Regions from separate parts of the Parvimonas sp. C2 genome, predicted to be linked through region 1. Evidence: a T-box and tRNA genes for the amino acid it is inferred to sense, from the RefSeq annotation. Region 1 holds a T-box; the other holds one or more tRNA genes.

The links. The T-box of region 1 lies ahead of leuS (leucine--tRNA ligase). A T-box ahead of a tRNA ligase gene usually reads a tRNA of that ligase, here a tRNA-Leu.
Region 2: it has a tRNA-Leu gene. The T-box ahead of leuS (leucine--tRNA ligase) is inferred to sense a tRNA for this amino acid. The anticodon was not compared.

What each region holds. Positions count from the first base shown of each region.
Region 1 is NZ_JAYKBP010000004.1:28,034-39,142, reverse strand. Features, by position in the region: gene hrcA (heat-inducible transcriptional repressor HrcA) at 1-993, opposite strand, end outside; gene VJI95_RS06495 (flavodoxin) at 1,354-1,782, shown strand; gene VJI95_RS06490 (HAD family hydrolase) at 1,918-2,643, opposite strand; gene VJI95_RS06485 (hypothetical protein) at 2,652-2,948, opposite strand; gene VJI95_RS06480 (class IV adenylate cyclase) at 2,950-3,495, opposite strand; gene VJI95_RS06475 (metallophosphoesterase) at 3,497-4,186, opposite strand; gene VJI95_RS06470 (patatin family protein) at 4,195-5,019, opposite strand; gene VJI95_RS06465 (NUDIX domain-containing protein) at 5,117-5,674, opposite strand; gene leuS (leucine--tRNA ligase) at 5,779-8,190, opposite strand; T-box leader at 8,230-8,416, opposite strand; gene VJI95_RS06455 (MATE family efflux transporter) at 8,466-9,818, opposite strand; gene VJI95_RS06450 (Hsp33 family molecular chaperone HslO) at 9,828-10,712, opposite strand; gene VJI95_RS06445 (GrpB family protein) at 10,780-11,109, opposite strand, start outside.
Region 2 is NZ_JAYKBP010000002.1:280,253-291,361, reverse strand. Features, by position in the region: gene VJI95_RS04345 (hypothetical protein) at 1-581, shown strand, start outside; gene VJI95_RS04340 (DUF1292 domain-containing protein) at 1,225-1,521, shown strand; gene VJI95_RS04335 (Cof-type HAD-IIB family hydrolase) at 1,576-2,436, shown strand; gene VJI95_RS04330 (peroxiredoxin) at 2,426-2,866, shown strand; gene VJI95_RS04325 (TIGR01212 family radical SAM protein) at 2,866-3,813, shown strand; gene sdaAB (L-serine ammonia-lyase, iron-sulfur-dependent subunit beta) at 3,813-4,475, shown strand; gene sdaAA (L-serine ammonia-lyase, iron-sulfur-dependent, subunit alpha) at 4,484-5,365, shown strand; tRNA gene VJI95_RS04310 (tRNA-Leu) at 5,393-5,478, shown strand; gene VJI95_RS04305 (Sgo0707 family adhesin) at 5,800-10,719, shown strand; gene VJI95_RS04300 (SdpI family protein) at 11,001-11,109, shown strand, end outside.

The DNA of each region.
Region 1 (11,109 bases):
TCTATCATTTAAACTTAACATAGCTGATATTATCTTTTCATAATCCATCCTAGTAGGTCCAATAACCGCTATTTTTCCTTTGCTACCGTCTCCAAGATTATAAGATGTTGCAACTATTGTATTTTCATTTAAAAAGTCTTTATTATTTTCACTTCCTATACTTACATATATTTCATCTCCACTGTAACTTAAGAATAAATCCTCAAGTTCATTTTTATCCTCTAGGAAATGAATTAGTTCTTTGGCTTTATTCAAATCTCGATATTCAGGAAAATTAAATATATTAGAAATTCCTTCAAGCTCAATATTAGATTTTTCAGTCTTTGAAATCTCTTTACCTATTAAATCAGAAATCTCAGTTATAAAAGGAATTTTTGAAACAAAAGTAAGTTTTAAATACTCTAGTCTTTCGTTCAAATCTGATACTTTAATATTAATCAAATATTTTTTTAAATAGAATATAAGCTCTTGTAAAATTTCTATGCTAAACTCTGTTTCTGAATCAAATACAGTATTAATTACCTTTCCTGTATCAAAAACTAAAACTAAAACATAACAATTTCCGCTTATATTGATAACGTCAATACTCTTAACGGAACAATCCATATAATCTGTAATCATTGTAGCTGTGATACATTCCGTTACCTCTGAAATTATCTTTGCAGATTCTTTAAAAATTTTATTTTTTTCATTGATATGTTTTGATAAAATGTCAATTCCATACATATTTTTTGAAATCTCATCAAAATGTGAAGACAATAAATAGTTAACATAATGTCTATATGCCTTATCTGACGGAATTCTACCTGAAGAAGAATAAGCTTTGTTTAAAAAACCTAATTCTTCCAAATCGCTCATCTCATTCCTTACTGTCGCCGAACTAACTCCCATATCATATTGTTTTGAAATTGTACGAGAACCAATCGGCTCTGATGTGCTGATATAACTATCTATTATGGCATATAAAATCTTCAATTTTCTATCATCAAGCATTTTATCACCTCTTTTTAGCACTCATTCTCTTAGACTGCTAACAATATTATATTACTATTATTCCCCTATGTCAAGTTTTAAAACAATTTTATTAAAAAAATTTTTTAATAGCTATTTTTCTAAATAATTTAAAGATATTTTACTAACTTATATAATGAAGTAATCTATTTATCATATAAATTATAATGCAAAAATATTGTAAATGGTTGACAAATTTTTAGATTATTGTTATTATTATCTTGTAGAAATTGTTATTAAGTTTAAAATATTTATTTTAAATTTAATTATGATTCATGTTGTATCATTTATAGATACAATAAATTTTTACTTTGTTATTCAAAATTTAAGGAGGACTTTTAAATGAAAGTAGCAGTTGTATATTGGTCAGGTACAGGTAATACTGAAAAAATGGCTGATTGTATCGCCGAAGGAATTGAGAATGCAGGTTCTGAAGTTGAAGTAATCTTCTGTGACGATTTTGGAGCAGATATGTTAAATGATTATGACTTAGTTGCATTTGGTTGCCCAGCAATGGGAGATGAAGTTCTTGAAGAATCAAGCTTTGAACCAATGTTCGAAGAAGTTGAAGAAGAATTAAATGGTAGAAAAATCGCTTTATTCGGATCTTATGAATGGAATGAAGGACAAAAATGGATGAAAGACTGGAAAGTTAGATGTGAAGGAGTTGGAGCTAAAATTGTAGCTGAACCACTTTGCGTATATGATTGTCCTACACCAGAAGATGAAGATGATTGTGTAGCATTCGGAGAAAAGATAGCTAAAGCATAATTAAATAAGAACCCCCCACCCTTCCACGATGCTTCGCATCGGGTGGGTACCCGGGACCCTTGTTACTTTGTAATAAAAAACAAAAAGTAGCCAATGTGCTACTTTTTTTATGTTCTTAATATTAAAAATTATAATTTATAAAGTTGTTACATCTGCTTTCAATTTATAAATAACATCTTTTCTCTCTACTATTATATTTACTTTTTTTGAAAGTTCTTCATCATTTTTTATTCTTTGCAATAATTTGTTTGACGGATTAATTGTATAAGCATTACCGAATCTTCTAAGCATTGATAAGTCTCCCGTTGTATCTCCATAGGCATAAGATTTTTCGATATCTATATCATATTTTTCAATGATTTCATTACAGACTTCATCTTTTCCTTCGCTATGCCACATTGGTACAATTTCTCCGGTAAATTTTCCATCTTCATCATATAAATATTTTGTTGCTCTAAATTCTGTAACATCGTATTTTTCAGCCATTTCCTTAACCAAAAAATCAGGACTGCCTGAAATAAAAAAGATTAGATGCCCATTAGATCTATGAAATTCCAATTGATTTCTTGAGAATACATAAACTCTTTCAAATACTTTTTTAATTGATTGTTCTGCAATAAATTTATTATATCGTATATCAAATCCTTTTAAATCACTTCTATATTTTTCTGAAAGTGCTTCAATATAGGCATCATAAGCCCCATATCTATTAACATATTCCATATATAACTGTTTTACATTATCTACCCAAACACTTTCATCTAAAATCTCATATTTTATAAGTCTTTTGAAATGTTCAATCATAAGAGATTCTCTAGCGATAGTTCCGTCAATATCAAAAAACGCAGCAATATTACCCATATAAACACCTACTTTCTCTTAAAATTCATAAGTATTAAAGCAAAAAATAGTGAAACAACACCACTTGTACCTATAATCATTGCATAGTATAGTGAATTTATACCTCTTGCAGTCAAAATATTTGTCCATCCATCTGCTAAGAATACAGTTCCAACTATAATTAAAATAAATGCAGGAATAAATTTAATAAATCTATTTTTCAATCTACTAAGCAAATATGTTAAAAGCATTCCAGTAAATATTGCAAGTAAAACTATAAGCACTGATGTTCTTTTTTTCACCAAAATTTCTAATAATCCTTTCATATTAACTCCTATTTTTTAATTCTTCCTTAAGCTCAGGTAAAGATTTAAGGCAAATATCCCCCTCACTTATTTCTAATAAATTCAAAACTTCACACAAATCATCATAATTGGAAACTTCAATCTCCATATATGGATTAGGATAAACTTCTTTATCCCATATATCAATATCAATATGTGCATTTCTTAATGTATATGATGTTCTAAATTTTTTCTCTATATCAAGTTTATCATATCCTAAAAAATTTAATATTTTTAACATCTCTTCACTACTTTTCAAAGAAACATTATATTCGTTAAATTCTCTTAAAAACTTATTTTCTCTATGTTCTTTATATGTTAATTCAGAATTAATTTCTTTTCCGTTTTTATCTAAAAATTTTCTAATTCTCAAAAAACTTCCCTTGGGAATGCAATCAAATTTTGAAGATGTAAGTCTTATATTTTCTTGATTTTCACTTTTCAAAAATTTTGCCCCTAAATTTTCCAATTTGGATTTAACTTCTTCAACATCTATATTTAAAATTTTAACTTCTAATTCTTTCTCCATTTTATCTCCTAATAAGTCTTGGGATAAATTTTAAGTAATCTGCAGAAATACAATGAAATTCTATTCCATCAACCACTTCATCCACAACATTATTCAAAGAATATGCATGTAAATGTCCATATAAAACAATTTTTATATTATGTTCTTTAACGAATAATCCAAAGTCATTCAAAGTCCTATCTTTTTCTACTGGTGGATAATGAAAAAGACAAATTATTTCCTTTTCCTTATTTTTAACAGAATCATAACTTAATTTTAATCGCATGAGCTCTCTATTATATATTTTTCTATCTGTATCTTCAGAAAATTCAGAAGATTTTGGAGAGACCCATCCCCTTGTTCCAATAAATACATATTTTTCCGTTTCAAAACTATTATTCTGTAAAAAGAACATATTTTTTAAATTTAATTCTCTTATTTTATTAAGACTACTCCACCATAAATCATGATTGCCCTTTAAAAAAATTTTCTTTCCGGGAAGACTTTCAATTCTCTTTAAATCATTATAAGCCTCTTCAATTTTTAAAGCCCAAGAAATATCTCCGGGTACAACGACATAATCATCATCTTTTACAATTTCTTTCCAAGCCTTAAACATTCTTTCTTCATAATTTTCCCAAGCGGAGCCAAAAACCTCCATTGACTTATCTCCAGTATAATCTAAATGCAAATCAGATAAACCGTATATCATTCTATCTCCTAAACAAATTTTTTAACCTTTTCAATACTTTGACTTGCAACCATATATCCTTCCTTATATAAATCTACAACATCTTGCATATTAGTTGTAAATGATTTGAATTTCAAAGGATTAACTGGTGCAAAAACTAATGCTTTTTCCTCTTTTTCTAGATTATCTACTAAATCCATAGTTTCATTATATTTATCTTTTTCATTTTCCATTGATTCAATAAATTTAGGATAATCTTTATAAGCAAATCTTACTCTATCACTAACATCTGAACTCTCTCTTCTATAGCCTCTATTTCTAGTTAACAAAATTACAAACTTTTCATAACCTTTTTCAATTGCTCTCTCAAGTGGATTACTATTATACATCCCTCCATCAAAATAAGGAATTCCATCAATCATTACAAATTTTGCCATATCCGGAAGAGAAGATGATGCCATTATTTTATCAACCATATCTGAAGTGTTTTTTGCATCTCTAGCTGAAAAAAATTTATAACTGCCATCAATCAAAGAAGTTACCCCCGCTTCAAAATCTCCCACTAAATTTTTATCAAATTCAGGAAAATTAAAAATACTATTAACTGTTGATTTCAAATCAATAGGCTCAGAAGAATTCTTTAATAATTCCATATTTTTCAAAAACTCTTGAAACAATTTATTAACATCAAATTCTATTCCACTAAAAAATTCAAAGCCTGTAATAGCTCCGGCAGATACTCCTACAATATATGGAAATTTAATTCCATTTTCTTTAAAGCAGTCTAAAACTCCTTTTAAAAAAGCTCCTCTCATTGCTCCGCCTTCAATAACTAATGCAACTTTATTATTCATAAAACACCTCACATCATATTAATTATATTTATTATTTTACCATAAAATCAAAAAATATACAAAAAAGTAAGTCTACTAAATTTAATTAATTTTACAATTAATTAAAACATTTATATATATTTAAAATTTCTTTTACATAATTTAAAACGGGTAGCTCTCTATTTAAAATCAGCTTCCCCAGTTTTGTATTTGAACATTTTTTATACTCCTCTATAGCATCTTCAAATGTCAATTTAAGTGTTGATAATTTAAAACTCTCAATTTCTTCAGTTGTAAGATTTCTATCTCCAAACGATTCTATTTTACAAAAATAGTAATTATTAATATTATGTCTATGGATAAGGTTATAATAGTCACTTACAACTCCTATTTTACAAATAATCTCAACTTCTACTCCTAATTCTTCCCTTAATTCTCTTCTGACAGCAGATTCTAAATTTTCATTTAATTCAACTCCACCACCTGCAGTTTCAATAAGAGTAGCTTTGCCAAAGTCATCATCTCTATGAACTCTAACAAAGTAAAAATAATTTGAGTCATCAACAACAATTGCTCTGACAATTTGTCTATTATGATCAATATATTCCTTATTCCATTCATCATCTTGAAGTTCTAAATCCAATTCCGGTATATCTATATTTGTTTTATACTTCATTTTCAAACCTCCTTGATTAAATAAAATTTTTAATCATATCAATTATATTATATAAATTATAACAAAAAAAGATATGCAATTAAATACATATCTTTCTTTCATTACTATTTAACAACTATATTACAAATTTTTCCCGGAACAAAAATTTCTTTTACAACAGTTTTTCCTTCTGTAAATTTTTTAACATTTTCGTTGTCATAAAGTGCTTCTTTAAATTCTTCAAATCCTGCATCTTTTGGAATCATTAATGTTGTTCTTACTTTTCCATTTATTTGAATTGGCATTTCAACTTCATCATCAATTGTTTTAGCTTCGTCATATTTTGGCCAAGTTTGTTCAAAAATATATCCTCCAAAATTCATTTCTTCCCATATTTCTTCAGTTATATGTGGAGAAACTGGATTTAATAGAATTAAGAATACTCTCAAATCTTCTCTTGAAATTTCTTTTGCTGAGTTAAACTCATTAATCAAAGTCATAAGAGCTGCTATTGCAGTATTAAATTTAAGACTTTCAAAATCTTCTGATACTTTTTTAATAGTCTTATGAATTGATTTTTCTAATGATTTTGTCATTTCTTCGGATGAGTTTGTAATTTCTTGTAATTTCCAAACTCTGTCTAAGAATTTTCTACAACCATTAATTCCACCATCAGACCAAGATGCGCTTCTTTCAAAATCTCCTAAGAACATTTCATAACATCTCAATGCGTCTGCTCCGTATTTGTCAATCATTTCATCCGGATTTACAACATTTCCTCTTGACTTAGACATTTTTTCTCCATTTTCTCCAAGAATCATTCCGTGAGAAGTTCTTTTGAAATATGGTTCTTTTGTATCAACAACACCTATATCATAAAGGAATTTATGCCAAAATCTTGAATATAACAAGTGCAATGTAGTATGTTCCATGCCACCATTATACCAGTCAACTTGATTGAAATATTTTAAGGCATCTTTTCCAACAAGATTTTCTTTATTATGTGGATCCATATATCTTAAATAATACCATGAAGACCCTGCCCATTGTGGCATTGTATCAGTTTCTCTCTTTGCCCTTTCTCCACATTTTGGGCAAGTACAATTTACGAATTCATCAATTTTTGAAAGTGGAGATTCTCCTGTTTCTGTTGGTTCAAATGATTCAAGTTCAGGAAGTTTTAAAGGTAATTCTTCTTCAGGAATTGCAACCCAACCACATTTTTCACAATTTATCAAAGGAATCGGTTCTCCCCAATATCTTTGTCTTGAAAAAACCCAATCACGAAGTTTAAAGTTTGTCTTTTTATTTCCAATACCAAGTTTTGATAAATATTCAAAAATCTTTTCTTTTGCTTCTTTAACTGAAAGTCCGTTTAGAAAATCCGAATTAACCATAATTCCACTATTAGTATCCGTATAGGCTTTTTCTTGTACATTTTCCCCACCACTAACAACTTCAACAATGTCTAAACCAAATTTTTTTGCAAAATCAAAATCTCTCGTATCATGTGCAGGTACTGCCATAATTGCTCCGCTTCCATAAGTCATTAGGACATAATCGGAAATGAAAACAGGAATTTCTTTTTTAGTACAAGGATTGATTGCAGTTATCCCGTCAATTTTAACTCCCGTCTTATCTTTATTCATTTCAGTTCTTTCAAATTCAGATTTCTTTTGAACTTCTAAAATATATTTTTCTATTTCTTCTTTATTCTTTATTTTATCTTCATATTTTTTAAGTAATGGATGCTCACAAGATATAACCATATAAGTTGCACCAAAAATTGTATCAGGTCTTGTAGTATATACCAAAATTGTATCATCAATATCTTTAATTTGGAATTTAACTTCCATTCCATAACTTCTGCCAATCCAATTTATTTGTTGAGTTTTAACTCTGTCAATAAAGTCAACTTCTTCAAGGTCATCAATAAGTCTGTCTGCATATTCAGTTATTTTTAACATCCATTGATTTTTAACTTTATGAATAACTTCACTACCACATCTTTCACAACAACCTCCAACAACTTCTTCATTTGATAACCCTACTTTACAAGAAGTACAGAAATTTATTGGCATTTCCATTTTATATGCAAGTCCTTTTTCAAACATCTTCATAAAAATCCATTGTGTCCATTTGTAATACTCAGGATCTGTCGTATTTATTTCTCTATCCCAATCAAAAGAAAATCCGATACTCTTTAATTGTTTTTTAAAATTTTCAATATTATTTTTTGTTACAACTTCAGGATGAATTTTATTTTTCATCGCATAGTTTTCAGTTGGTAAACCAAAAGCGTCCCAACCCATTGTAAATAATACATTTTGTCCTTCAAGTCTTCTTTTTCTACTTACAACATCCATTGCAGTATATGGTCTTGGATGACCTACATGAAGTCCTTGACCTGATGGATAAGGAAATTCTATCAAAGGATAGAATTTTTCTTTATCATTAATTTCACATTTAAAAGGTTTCTTTTCATCCCAAATATCTTGCCATTTTTTTTCAATATTTTTCGGATTATAATTTTTCATAGCATTCCTCCATTCACAACAAAAAAAACTTCCGCCTCACAAAGAGACGAAAGTATAAATTCCGTGGTACCACTCTAATTAGTATTAAACTCACTCTAAGATTATAACGTAATCAACGGCTTTTGCATTTTATGAATAAGTTCAATACATCAAAATATTATTTTTCACCAAACAATAACTCTCTAAAAATTTGAATATATTTACTACTTTCAATCAAAAATTTTCTAAAATATAACAAAGATATAATACCATACTTTTTATTTTTTTTCAACACATTATAACTTAAAATCAAAGTTTTCCTTTATAAATTTCTTAAAAAATATATAATTTAGCATTCCCTTTAAAAAAGTACAAAAAGAAATTACAGCCCATATATAAACTATATCTAATTTTAGATAGAAAACTAAATAAGCAAGGGGAATTCTTAATGCATTTGAAAATGTGCTTATCACTGTCGGCGTTTTTGTGTTTTTAAGTCCATTAAACATTCCTGAAATTCCAATTTCAAGTGCTAAAAATATCTCTGAAAAGGCTAAAACTTTCAAATAACTAACACCCATTCTAATTGTATTTAAGTCATCTCTTATAAATAATCTAATTATATAATCTGATGAAAAAAACAAAAAGAATGAACAGAATACTCCAATTCCTAAAATTATTTTAAGTCCTTTTTTATATCCGGAAGCTATATTTTCATAATTTTTAGCTCCGAAATTTTGTGCTATTAAAGCACAAAGTGCAATGGAAAAACCTTCAACAGTCATCCAGTTTATAGCTTCAATCTGTACAGCAACATTTTCTGCAGCAACTGCATTTTCCCCCCAATTTGCTATTATTCTAAGTAAAATAGTTGAAATAAAGGCAAAAATACAAGATTTAAAAGCAGTTGGAACTCCAAGCCTTAAAACTTCTTTAAATGTAGCATTGTTAAAATTTTTAACTAAATTGATTCCTTTAAGAATTTTCCCGTCTAAAATTGAAAATATTATAAAAATAAATGTAACAATAAGTTGAGATAAAGTTGTAGCAATAGCTGCTCCACTAACCCCAAATTCCGGTAATCCAAAATATCCATAAATTAAAATGGGATCCAAAACTATATTTATTATAAGTCCGATTGAATTTGCTATAAAAGGAACCTTACTATTTGCAGAACCATTAAATACCCCTGAAAATAGTGGATTTAAAAAAGTAAAAGGAAGTCCTAATAATACAATCTTCAAATAGCTATTTGCAAGTGAAATTACCACTTCACTTTTTATATTAAAAAATTTAATTACATCAAGTCTAAAAATATATAAGATTATTCCAAATGTTATAGACATAAATAAATTTATAGCAACGGAAGTATCAATATATTTTCTGAATTGTTTATCATCCCTTGAACCTACACTATAGGCAACACCTATTTCTATTCCAGTTTTTGAAACTAAAACCAAGGAATTTGCAAACCACATAATAAATGCAACAATTCCTACTCCAGCAATTGCTTCAGTTCCAAGCTTTCCAACCCAAAATGTGTCCATTAAAGTGTAAGACATTTGAATAAATGAAGTTGTCATTATCGGAATAGACATCATTACTAAATTTCTATAGATTCTATTATCTAATAAATTTATTTTTTTCATAAATAATTCCTAAAGTTTTTTTAATAAATTTTTTATATGTTCAATACTTTTCTTGTACTTCTTATCGCAAAAATTACAAGAAATTTCAATATCTTTTCTATCTTTAACTATATCATTAAGCTCTTTTTTACCTAAACCCAACAACATATTATCAATCTTTTCATCACTGCAATTACATTTATAGCGAATGATTTTTTCCTCGATAACTCTAATATTAAAAATCTTCAAAATAGAAACAATATAATCATAAAAACTCATATCATCAGTTTTTGAAACAAGATAATTTTCAAGTTCTGTCTTAAACATATCTGAATAGATTTTAAATTGTGATAAATCTTTTTCAGTATAATTAGGTAATAACTCCATCATAAATCCAAAAGAAATATAATCATCTTCAACCTTTTTAACCTGTAAATCAATAGAGGTAACAGTTTGATTTGAGACACTGAAATAATTAGTAAAATTTTCACTAATATCTGAAGAAATTATGCTTGTTTGTCCAACATAAGGAGCTTTAAGCCCTAAATCCTTTATCAAAACAAGTATTCCTTTATCACCTATAAAATCTTTTGAAAATTTTCCTTTTTCATAGATTTTATCATATTTACTTAAGTTTTTATTTTCTAAATATCCTGTTATGAATGAGTTATTGTATAATTTTGAAATTATAAGACCACATTCTCCATTTGTCTTTAACTTCAAGTCAATAGAGTCAGTATCATTCTTTAAATCAGAATAAAGCAAAGCATTCATCGTTAAAACTTTTCCCATTTCAATATTTGAACTGACAGAACTCTTTTGTAATTTTTCAAAATCTTTTATTATATCATCTGTAAAAGCAAAGAAAAATCTCATTGAATTATGTTCATCAATACATCTTAATATTTTTGCCATAAAAACTCCTTAATATTAATCTTACATAAAATTATATACTAAAATTTTAAAGAAATCAATTGATAAATTAATATCTTTTACCATATTTTTTCTTCGCAATTTCAGTATATTTTTTAATAAATTCTCCTTTTGATTCTGTATAAGCATCTCGATTATGTTCAAATTTTTCCCATAGAGATAATTTAAGTTTTTCATACTCTTTTGCAATTTCAGAATTTTCAAATAAATAATCTCTAAAATACAATTCATCATTGTCTCCGACTAATCTTATATGCAAATGAAATACTTTTTTAGCAAATCCTTTTTCAGTATATCCTTTATTCAGAGAAATTCTCTTTTCATCTTCACTCATACAAAGCCAATTATTTTTTAATAATATATCCTTTACAAATTGTAA
Region 2 (11,109 bases), on a different contig from region 1:
AAGAAAAGGCAGTTGAAGAAAAAGTTGTTGAATCTAATACTAAATCTGATGAAATTGAAGAAAGTCAAGTTGACATTAAAGAAAGTTTTGATAAATTTGTTTCTAAGAAAAATTTATTAGAATATATTATGTGTGGTATTTCAGTAGTTTTCATACTTGATTTAGTTTATATGATTATTAAGCTTATAAGTTTGGGAGGTTTTAATGCTACAGGAAATAAGTCAGATGATGCTTTATCTGGATTAACAAAAGTTGCTTCTAGAGCAAATTCTATAAAGACAATTGCTAATCTTAGAGATTTTTCTCACTTTTTAGTTTTCCTATCAATAGTATTAATTGCAATTATGTTTTACAAAAGTACAGTTCTTGATAAGAAAAAAGACTTTTTTAAACTTACTAAGAATTTATACTTTATAGGAGTAAATATTATTGTTGTAGTAGCTAGTTTGCTTTTAAAGTCAACTTTTAATCATTTATCAACAGTTATGCTATATATATCTATTCTAGTTTATTTAGCATCAATTGCAGGATTTGGTTATATAGTTTATACTCTTTATTTAAGATTATTTAAAAATAAATAATAAAGTGAGTTGAAAAATTGTGAATTTTTCTATCTACTAGTAAGATATAGATTAAATTCTATAAAATTAAATAGTTTAATAAATTAGTTTATCAGATTTATATTTGATAAACTTTTTTATTGTTGTTAATAATAGTCTAGTGAAAAATATTCCAGTTCGTAATATTATAAATCAAGTTTATTTGTATTTTTATTCTTTTATAAATTTAGCACTTAAAAATGATATTATAAGTGATTAAATGATAATAAAAAAAGTAAAGAGTTTTTTATAAAATTGTGGATAAGTTGAATAACTTGTGGATAAGTGGATATTTTGACCTTTATTTTGTGGATAACTTTTATAAAAATGTGGGATAACTTTTTGTTTTAGGTAGGAAATCGGGAAAAAATTGGTTATTTTAACATTATCAATAAGAACCTCACCCTTCCACGATGCTTTGCATCGGGTGGGTGCCCGAGAACCTTGTTGCTTCGCAATAAAAAAATTGTGAATAAAATATTTTTTAAAAAATATTTTAAAAAGCTATGCTTTTTTTAAAAAATGTGGTATTATTATTGTAGATAAATATTTCATAATTTTGTGAGAAATATCTTTTATCGATTTAAAATTTAAGATTTTAAAAATTTTAAGGAGGACATACAAAATGGAAGAAAACAAAGGCTGCGGCTGTGGTTGTGGTTGCGAAGAAGAAATGGAAGCTGAATTATTAGTTTTTGAAAATGAAGATGGAAAAGAAGAAACTTTTGAAGTTATAGGAGTTTTTGAAGTTGAAGAAAAAGAATATATGGCTCTTCAAAGTCAAGAAGATGGAAGTATATTACTTTGCAAATATATAGAAAAAGAAGACGGAGAATTTGAAGTTGAAGAAATCGAGGATGATGAAGAATTCAACAAGGTTTCTGATGCGTTTGACGCTTTAGTTGAAGAAGACGACGAATAGAATTAGTCTATAAGGTGCCGTTATCGGCACTTTATTTTTTTGAAAGAGGTTTTTATGTTAAAAGCAATTTGTTTAGATTTAGATGGAACTCTGTTAGATGATGACAAAAAAATATCTTCTCGGAGCTTTGCTTTATTGGATAATTTAATAGGAAATGGGATAGAAGTTGTAATCGCTACAGGAAGACATTTTTATATGGCATCAGGCTTTTTACAACCTTTAAAAAGAGATATTATGGTCTGTGCAAATAATGGAGCGATGAGCAGATTTAAGGAATCTAGTAAATTAGTTAATGTTGAATATGTAAATAATTCTAAATTTTTAGAAGTTTATAATAAGGCTCTGGATTGTGGAATGAATCCTTATGTTTATGTAGATTCTTTTGTTGATGGTTATCATTTAGCCATAAAAGACGGACAACCTAAGAAAAGTCATTTCGAAGAAAATATTGCAGATAAAAAGATTGCCACAGACAGCATCAGATATTTTAGTCAGGTTGATATAAAGTCTCTAGAAACTGTCTTATGTATAGCTTTCTTAGATCAAAAAGAAAAGATTGATGAATTTTATGGATTATTCAAGGATGAACATAATTTGGTTAAAAATAGATATATGATTCCAAATGGAAAAAAAGTTTTGGAATTTCAATCTGAAAAAGCTGATAAATGGGTTGCTATAACTAATTATCTTAAGAGCAAGAATATTAGTCTTTCAGATGTTGTATCTTTTGGTGACGAATTTAATGATAAGTCTATGATTAAAAATTCAGGAATTGGTTTTGCAATGAAAAACGGGATTGATGAATTAAAATCTTTGACAAATAATATTACTGAATTTACAAATAATGAAGATGGGGTATATTTTGAGTTGAAGAAATTATTTAAAGATGTTTTAGGAGAAAAAAATGGCTTGTAATTTAAAGTTTAATGGAATAAATGGAGAATTTTCTTTAGATAAGTATAGAGGAAAAAAGATAGTATTGTATTTTTATCCAAAGGATAATACTTCAGGTTGTACTCTGGAAGCTATCCAATTTAGTGAACTTAAAAGTGAATTTGAAAAGTTAAATGCCGTTATAATCGGTGTTAGTAAAGATTCTTTAGCTAGCCACAAGAAATTTATTGAAAAACATAATTTAAGTGTTGAATTAGTATCTGATGAAGATATTTCTATTCAAGAGCATTTTGATGTTTGGAAACTTAAAAAAATGTGTGGTAAAGAGTATATGGGAACTGTTAGATCCACTTTTATTCTAGATGATAAAGGAAATATTTTAAAAGAGTTTAGAAATGTAAAGGCTAAGGATCATGCTATAAAAGTTTTAGAAGCATTGAAGGAATTATAATGTTAGAGGAAGATTTTTACAGAACATATTCAAAATATCTTAAAGACATTTATGGAGAAAAAGTTTATAAACTGCCTGTTAAATTAAATTTGAGCTGTCCAAATAGAGACGGTAATATTGCAACAGGTGGTTGTATTTTTTGTGGAGAAGAAGGCGGTTCTTTTGAAAATTGTAATATTTCTATGCCCGTAAGAGAACAGGTTTTGAGAAATAAGGCTTATATATCAAAAAAATATAATGCAAAAAAATTTATTGTCTATTTTCAAAATTTTACTAATACATATCTTGGAATAGAAGATTTTAAAAAGATGATTGCAGATAGTATTGTTGATGAGGACATAATTGGGGTTTCTCTATCAACAAGACCTGATTGTATTTTAGAAGAACAATTGTTATTTTTAAAGAATTTTCAAAAGAACAGAAAGTTAGAAATAGACTTTGAGCTTGGATTACAGACTGTAAATTATAGAACTTTAATAAAACTAAATAGAGGACATACATTGGCTGAATTTATAAATGCTGTTAATTTAATTCACAAATTTGAATTTAGAGTTTGTAGTCATATAATAGTTGGGCTTCCTTGGGATGATGAATTGGATATGGTGGAGTCTGCAAAGATTTTATCCGCTCTAAAAGTTGAAGAGGTAAAATTACATTCACTCTATATCGTAAAAAATACGGTCTTGGGAGAAATGTATTCAAATGGTGAAATAGAATTAATAAGTAAGGAAAAATTTATTGATTTAGTTATTTCTTTTTTAAGAAATTTAGATGAAAAAATAGTTTTACAAAGACTACTTGGTCGTGTTCCTGAAGAAAATAGTTTGTTTTGTAATTGGAGTACGAGTTGGTGGAAAATTAGAGATGAAATTTTAGAAAAAATGGAAAGGAATAATTTTAAACAGGGAGATTTGTTTAATAATTTTGAAGGAGTAGTGAAAAAATAATGAAAAACTATGGACTTTTTGACGTTATTGGTCCTATAATGATTGGACCTTCAAGTTCTCATACTGCAGGAGCTTGTAGGCTTGGACGAATTGCAAAAATTATTTATGCAAGAGATATAAAGAAAGTAATTTTTCATTTACATGGAAGTTTTAAAAATACATATCAAGGACATGGTACGGATAGAGCCTTGGTTGGTGGAATATTGGGATATGATACTGATGATGAAAGAATAAGGGACTCTTTAACTATTGCAAAAAGTAGAGGGATAGAATTTTCTTTCGTTCCTATGGATTTGTTATATGCACATCCAAATACTGTTAAAACTGAATTTATTGATCCAAACGGAGAGAGCTTTTATGTAATAGGCTCTTCAATTGGTGGTGGAGCCATTGAAATAACAAATATTAATGGGGTTGATGTTAAATTTGGAGGAGTCTATAATACAATAATCCTTAAATATAATGATAGATACGGAATGATTGCACAAGTTAGTACGATTTTAGCTGAGAACAAGATAAATATAGGTAGTTTGATTATGAATAGAGAAGAGGGAGTTGCATCTGCGGTTATGGAAATTGATGGTGGAATTGATGAAATGGCTATTTATAGAATAAGTAAATTACCAGATATGTTAGAATGTATGATTTTAAAACCATTATAGGAGGTTATATGATTTCTTCAGGAGCACAATTATTAAATTTATGTAAAGAAAAAAATAAAAAAATCAGTGAAATTGCATTAGAACATCAACTAGAAGAAATGGGTATAACAGAAGAAGAACTTTTAGGGATGCTTAGGGAAACCTATGAGGTAATGAAGGCTTCAGCATCTGATGTTATAACGAATGATAAAATCAATCCATTCAAGATAACTGGTGGGAATGCAAAGAAAATTTTAAGATATGCACAAAGTGGAAAAAGCATCTTAGGAGAGTCTATGGTTACTGCAATTGCTAGAGGTTTTTCAACTTCTGAAGTAAACGCAGGGATGGGAAAAATCGTAGCTGCACCTACAGCTGGAGGTGCTGGAATTTTACCTGGAAGTCTCTCTTGGATTCAAGATAAATATAATTTTACAGATGATGAAATGCTAATGGCACTTTTAGTTTCTGGAACTATTGGAAGAATTATTGCAACAAATGCAACAATCTCTGGAGCTGAAGGTGGTTGTCAAGCTGAATGTGGAGCTGCGGCAGCAATGAGTGCAGCAGCAATAGTAGAATTGCATGGAGGAACTGCTGAACAATCTTTGACAGCATCATCATTTGCAATGCTTTCAGTATTGGGATTGGTTTGTGATCCGGTAGCAGGCCTTGTAGAATTTCCTTGTGCTTTAAGAAATGGAACAGGAACTATTAATGCTCTAGTTGCAAGTGATATTGCGCTTGCGGGGGTTGAATGTATAGTGCCTTTCGATGAAGTAGTTCAAGCAATGTATGAAGTTGGAAATGCCTTACCTGAAACATTGAGAGAAACAGCTTTAGGTGGATGTGCAGCTTGTCCATCTGCAAAAAAAATGGAATGTAAAGTATTTCCAAACAGATTAAGTTAATAACGGACTTTTTTAAGTCCTATTTATGCAGAAATGGTGGAACTGGTAGACACGCTATCTTGAGGGGGTAGTGAGCAAAGCTTGTGAGGGTTCGAATCCCTTTTTCTGCACCAACTCCGTTAGTTAAACTAATGGAGTTTTTTTAGGTTCAGTAACTAAGGTTGGGGAGTAAAAGATCCTCAGCCTTAGTTACTGAACCTATTTCAATAATTGTGGACATTAAGCTGAAATTATGTTATAATCTTCAAAAGGGACTTCTTGTGTAGATTTTAGGCTTTTCTACACAAGATGGGGAGTCTTTTATATCGGTTTACATTGAAATAATAGCCTGTATTTATTTAAAATGTAAATTTAGTAGTTAACTTTTATTCAAGTGAGATTTAAGGAAATTTTACTTGAAAGTTTAGTATTTATTATGGAAGGAACAAGAAATAATGAAACAGAAAATTTCAAAACGAATTATGTCATTATTTATGATGATTTGTATGGTTTTTCAGGTTTTTATTTCAAGTGTTACTACAGAAGCGGCACCTGGAGCTAAACCTGAAGTCTCTCATACCGATTTAGACTTATCAAAACTAGATTTGTATGAGTTTAAATGTAGACAAGAAAATATGAAAGTTATTCATATGAGTCAAAGCGTATTGAAAAAGCATGTCGTTCCAAATGGCAATTGGAAGGAGAGTACTGTGTTTATGCACAAATTTAATAGAACTCCACACCAACAAAATTTCAACGATGTTTTAGAATTGCTATTTACAGACGCTGGAAGAATTAATGGGAAAAAGGTAAATGTAAGAGTTAAGGTTAATCGTTTACAATTAAATCCTACTCAATATTATGGGAAACAAGATAATTTTAATAATGAGAATGCTGGAGTGCCATTTTTAACAGTCGACCAAAACTGGGGAGATAGTGGTATTCAGTTGATGGACTATGTTTATCCTGATCATCCTAATTTCAATGATAACAATGAACAAGGTTTCAATACAAAAACAAATTGTACTGTTACATTAGAATATGATGATGGAACACCTTGTGATGTTAAACTAACAATGGTACCTACAGACATAGACGTAAAACCTGGTAATACTATAGCAAATAATCATAAGACTACATTTTATGAATGTATGTTAGTAGAAAATTATACTCAAACAATTGATAAATTAGTATATAATGAACAGTATGATTTAATAGAGTATGACGAAGGAGCTTGGCATTACTGGCGTCCAAAATCAACAATATCTTCTCAAGGAACATCAGGTCCTGACGAATTTAATAAAACCGGATTCGTTATGCGTTCTGTAAACAACAAAGTATCTTTCGGTTTTAATACGGCAGCTACTAGTGGAGGACTTTTCAAATTCTTTGCAGAAGTACCTTACTATAACAATCCAGAAAAAACTCCTAAAAAAGTTGTTGACAGGCAAGAAGCTCCTAAGAGAATTGGCGAACCAATAAACTATACAGTTACTTATACTGTTCCAAGACCTGGAGTTGATATAATTGACGATATAAAGACATTAAAATTTACTGATCAATTTGATAAGAAAGTAGATTTTAAATCTGCACAAGTAAAATTAGACGGAAAAATTTTAACTGAGAATGTTGATTATAAATTAACAAAGGTTGAAGCTCAAGGGGTGCCACCCACTATAGAAATAGATATTATTAATAAATCTTTATTTAGTAGAGATAAAGCTGGAAAAGTTTATGAAATTGTTTATAATACTGAGACAAATGAAAAAGCTTTAGTAAATGGTGATGACAAGGTAATTAACTCCACTGCAAGAATGTATTTTGATGGGATTCCTGCGTTTGCCAATACTGTTGAAACAAAATTAATACCACCAACTCCTACTAAACCTCAAAAAGAAGTTTATACAGGTGAGTCTACAGTAAATATAGATGGTAAAACTGTTAATCCAGAACAAGAGCTTACTTATGCAATAAAATATACAAATACCAAGTATACAGAAGTTGATGCAACAATTACAGATAAACTTCCTAATCATACAAGCTTTGTATCTGCAGATAATAATGGAACTTTTGAAAATGGAACTGTAAAATGGAATAAGAAGATTGCACCTGGAGAAACATGGACAGTTACATTTAAAGTTAAGATTGATAAAGAGGTTAATGGAGAAGTAATTAAAAACCATGCAACTGTAAATGATGGTGAAAATAGTTACGATACAAATGAAACAACAAACCCAACAGCAACAAAACCAGTTAAGGACGTATTTAATAGTCAAGATACAAATACAAGTATAGATGGTAAGGAAGTAAAGGCAAAAGATGAACTACTTTACAAGATAACTTACAAGAATACTACAGGACAAGTACAAAAGGTTGTAATAAAGGATAAAATACCTGCACATACAACTTTTGTAAAGGGTTCAGCAACAAATAATGGAGTCTTCAAAGACGGAGAAATCACTTGGACAAAAGAAAATGTAGCAAATGGAGAAACAGTAGTTGTTACATTTAAGGTAAAAGTAGATGATAATGTAAATGGAGATAAAATATTAAATAAAGCTAATGTAGCAGATGGAAATAATAATTTCGATACAAATGAAACAACAAATCCAACAGCGACAAAACCAGTTAAGTCTGTATTTAATAGTCAAGATACAAATACAAGTATAGACGGTAAGGAAGTAAAAGCAAAAGATGAATTACTTTACAAGATAACTTACAAGAATACAACTGGTCAAGTTCAAAAAGTTGTAATAAAGGATAAGATTCCAGCTCATACAACTTATGTAGAAAATTCTGCAGATAATGGTGGAACTTTTGCAAATGGAGAAATCACTTGGACAAAAGAAAATGTAGCAGATGGAGAAACAGTAGTAGTTACATTTAAAGTAAAAGTAGATGACAATGTAAATGGACAAAAGATTCTAAATAAGGCAAATGTAGTAGATGGAAGTAATGATTTTGATACAAATGAAACAACAAATCCAACAGCAACAAAACCAGTTAAGGATGTCTTTAATCCTAAGGATAGTAAAACAAGTATAGATGGTAAAGAAGCAAAAGCAAAAGATGAGCTACTTTACAAGATAACTTACAAGAATACTACAGGAAAAGAACAAAAGGTTGTAATAAAGGATAAGATTCCAGCTCATACAACTTATGTAGAAGGATCAGCTAATAATAATGGAGTCTTCAAGGACGGAGAAATTACTTGGACAAAGGAAAATGTAGCAAATGGAGAAACAGTAGTAGTTACATTTAAAGTAAAAGTAGATGACAATGTAAATGGGGATAAGATTGTAAATAAAGCAAATGTAGTTGATGGAAGTAATACATTTGATACAAATGAAACAACAAATCCAACAGCGACAAAACCTGTAAAAGATGTCTTTGATAGTAAAGATGATAAGACAAGTATAGATAGTAATGAAGTAAAAGCAGGCCAAGAACTACTTTACAAGATAACTTACAAGAATACTACAGGAAAGGTACAAAAGGTTGTAATAAAGGATAAGATTCCAGCTCATACAACATATGTAAAAGATTCAGCAGATAACAAAGGAATTTACAAAGACGGAGAAATCACTTGGACAAAAGAAAATGTAGCAGATGGAGAAACAGTAGAAGTTACATTTAAGGTAAAAGTAGATGACAATGTAAATGGAGAAAAAATCTTAAATAAAGCAAAAGTGGCTGATGGAAGTAATAAATTTGATACAAATGAAACAACAAATCCAACAGCGACAAAACCTGTTAAGTCTGTATTTAATAGTCAAGATACTACAAAGAGTATAGATGGTAAGGAAGTAAAGGCAAAAGATGAACTACTTTACAAGATAACTTACAAGAATACAACAGGAAAAGCTCAAAAGGTCGTAATAAAAGATAGAATCCCAGAACATACAAGTTATGTAGAAAATTCTGCAGATAATGGTGGAACTTTTGCAAATGGAGAAATCACTTGGACAAAAGAAAATGTAGCAGACGGAGAAACAGTAGTAGTTACATTTAAGGTAAAAGTAGATGACAATGTAAATGGAGAAAAAATCTTAAATAAAGCAAATGTAGTTGATGGAAATAATAATTTCGATACAAACGAAACAACAAATCCAACAGCGACAAAACCTGTAAAAGATGTCTTTGATAGTAAAGATGATAAGACAAGTATAGATAGTAATGAAGTAAAAGCAGGCCAAGAACTACTTTACAAAATAACTTACAAAAATACAACAGGAAAGGTACAAAAGGTTGTAATAAAAGATAAGATTCCAGCTCATACAACATATGTAAAAGATTCAGCAGATAACAAAGGAATTTATAAAGACGGAGAAATTACTTGGACTAAGGAAAATGTAGCAGACGGAGAAACAGTAGAAGTTACATTTAAGGTAAAAGTAGACGACAATGTAAATGGAGAAAGAATCTTAAATAAGGCAAAAGTAGCAGATGGAAGTAATACATTTGACACAAATGAAACAACAAATCCAACTTCTACAAAACCATTAAAAGATGTTTTTGATAGTAAAGATACAAATACAAGTATAGACGGTAAGGAAGTAAAAGCAGGGCAAGAATTACTTTACAAAATAACTTACAAGAATACTACAGGAAAAGTACAAAAAGTTGTAATAAAAGATAGAATACCAGAACATACAACTTATGTAAAAGATTCAGCAGATAATGCTGGAGTATACAAAGACAGAGAAATCACTTGGACAAAAGAAAATGTAGCAGATGGAGAAACAGTAGAAGTTACATTTAAGGTAAAAGTAGATGACAATGTAAGTGGAGAAAAGATTCTAAATAAGGCAAATGTAGTTGATGGAAATAATAATTTCAATACAAATGAAACAACAAATCCAACAGCAACAAGACCTTTTAAGGATGTATTCAATAGTCAAGATGATAAGACAAGTATTGATGGTAAGAGAGTAAGGGGAAAAGATGAACTACTTTACAAGATAACTTACAAGAATACAACAGGAAAAGTCCAAAAGGTTGTAATAAAGGATATGATACCAGAACATACGAGATATGTAGAAGGATCAGCAGATAATGGTGGAATTTACAAAGATGGAGAAATTACTTGGACAAAGGAAAAAGTAGCAGATGGAGAAACAGTAGAAGTTACATTCAAGGTAAAAGTAAACGCAAATGTAAATGGAGAAAGAATCTTAAATAAGGCAAATGTAGCAGATGGAAGTAATAAATTTGATACAAATGAAACAACAAATCTAACACCATTAAGACCGAAGCCAGCAATACCAAAAACAGGATACGGAGTAAACACAGCATTGTATACAGTATTATTGGGATTATCAACAGGAGCACTAGGTGCGATGAAGATCAGATATAGAAGAAAGAAAAAGAAATAAATTCTTGAAAAAGTAAATATTTGATAGAGAAGAGATTGGGAATAAAAATCCCAATCTTCAGACTGATGACAAAGGTGTCAATGATAAAACATTGGCACTTTTTTAGTGGAGAAAATAAGGAAAAAGTAGTATAATAATATAAAAGAAGATGTTGAAAATGCTACATAAGAATGATGAAAAATATTTGAAATACAAGAAAGCAGTGTTTATTTGTTCAATATTGGATACATGTAGCAAGTTAGAACAATTAGTAGTAATTAGACAAGTGGAGGTGATTTAGCATGAAATATTTCTTTATGGTCATAGATTATATCATACCGGTTCTAATGATTGTTTCATATCCATGGTGGAAAAAAATTGCTAATGGTGATATTAATCGTTATTCGGGAA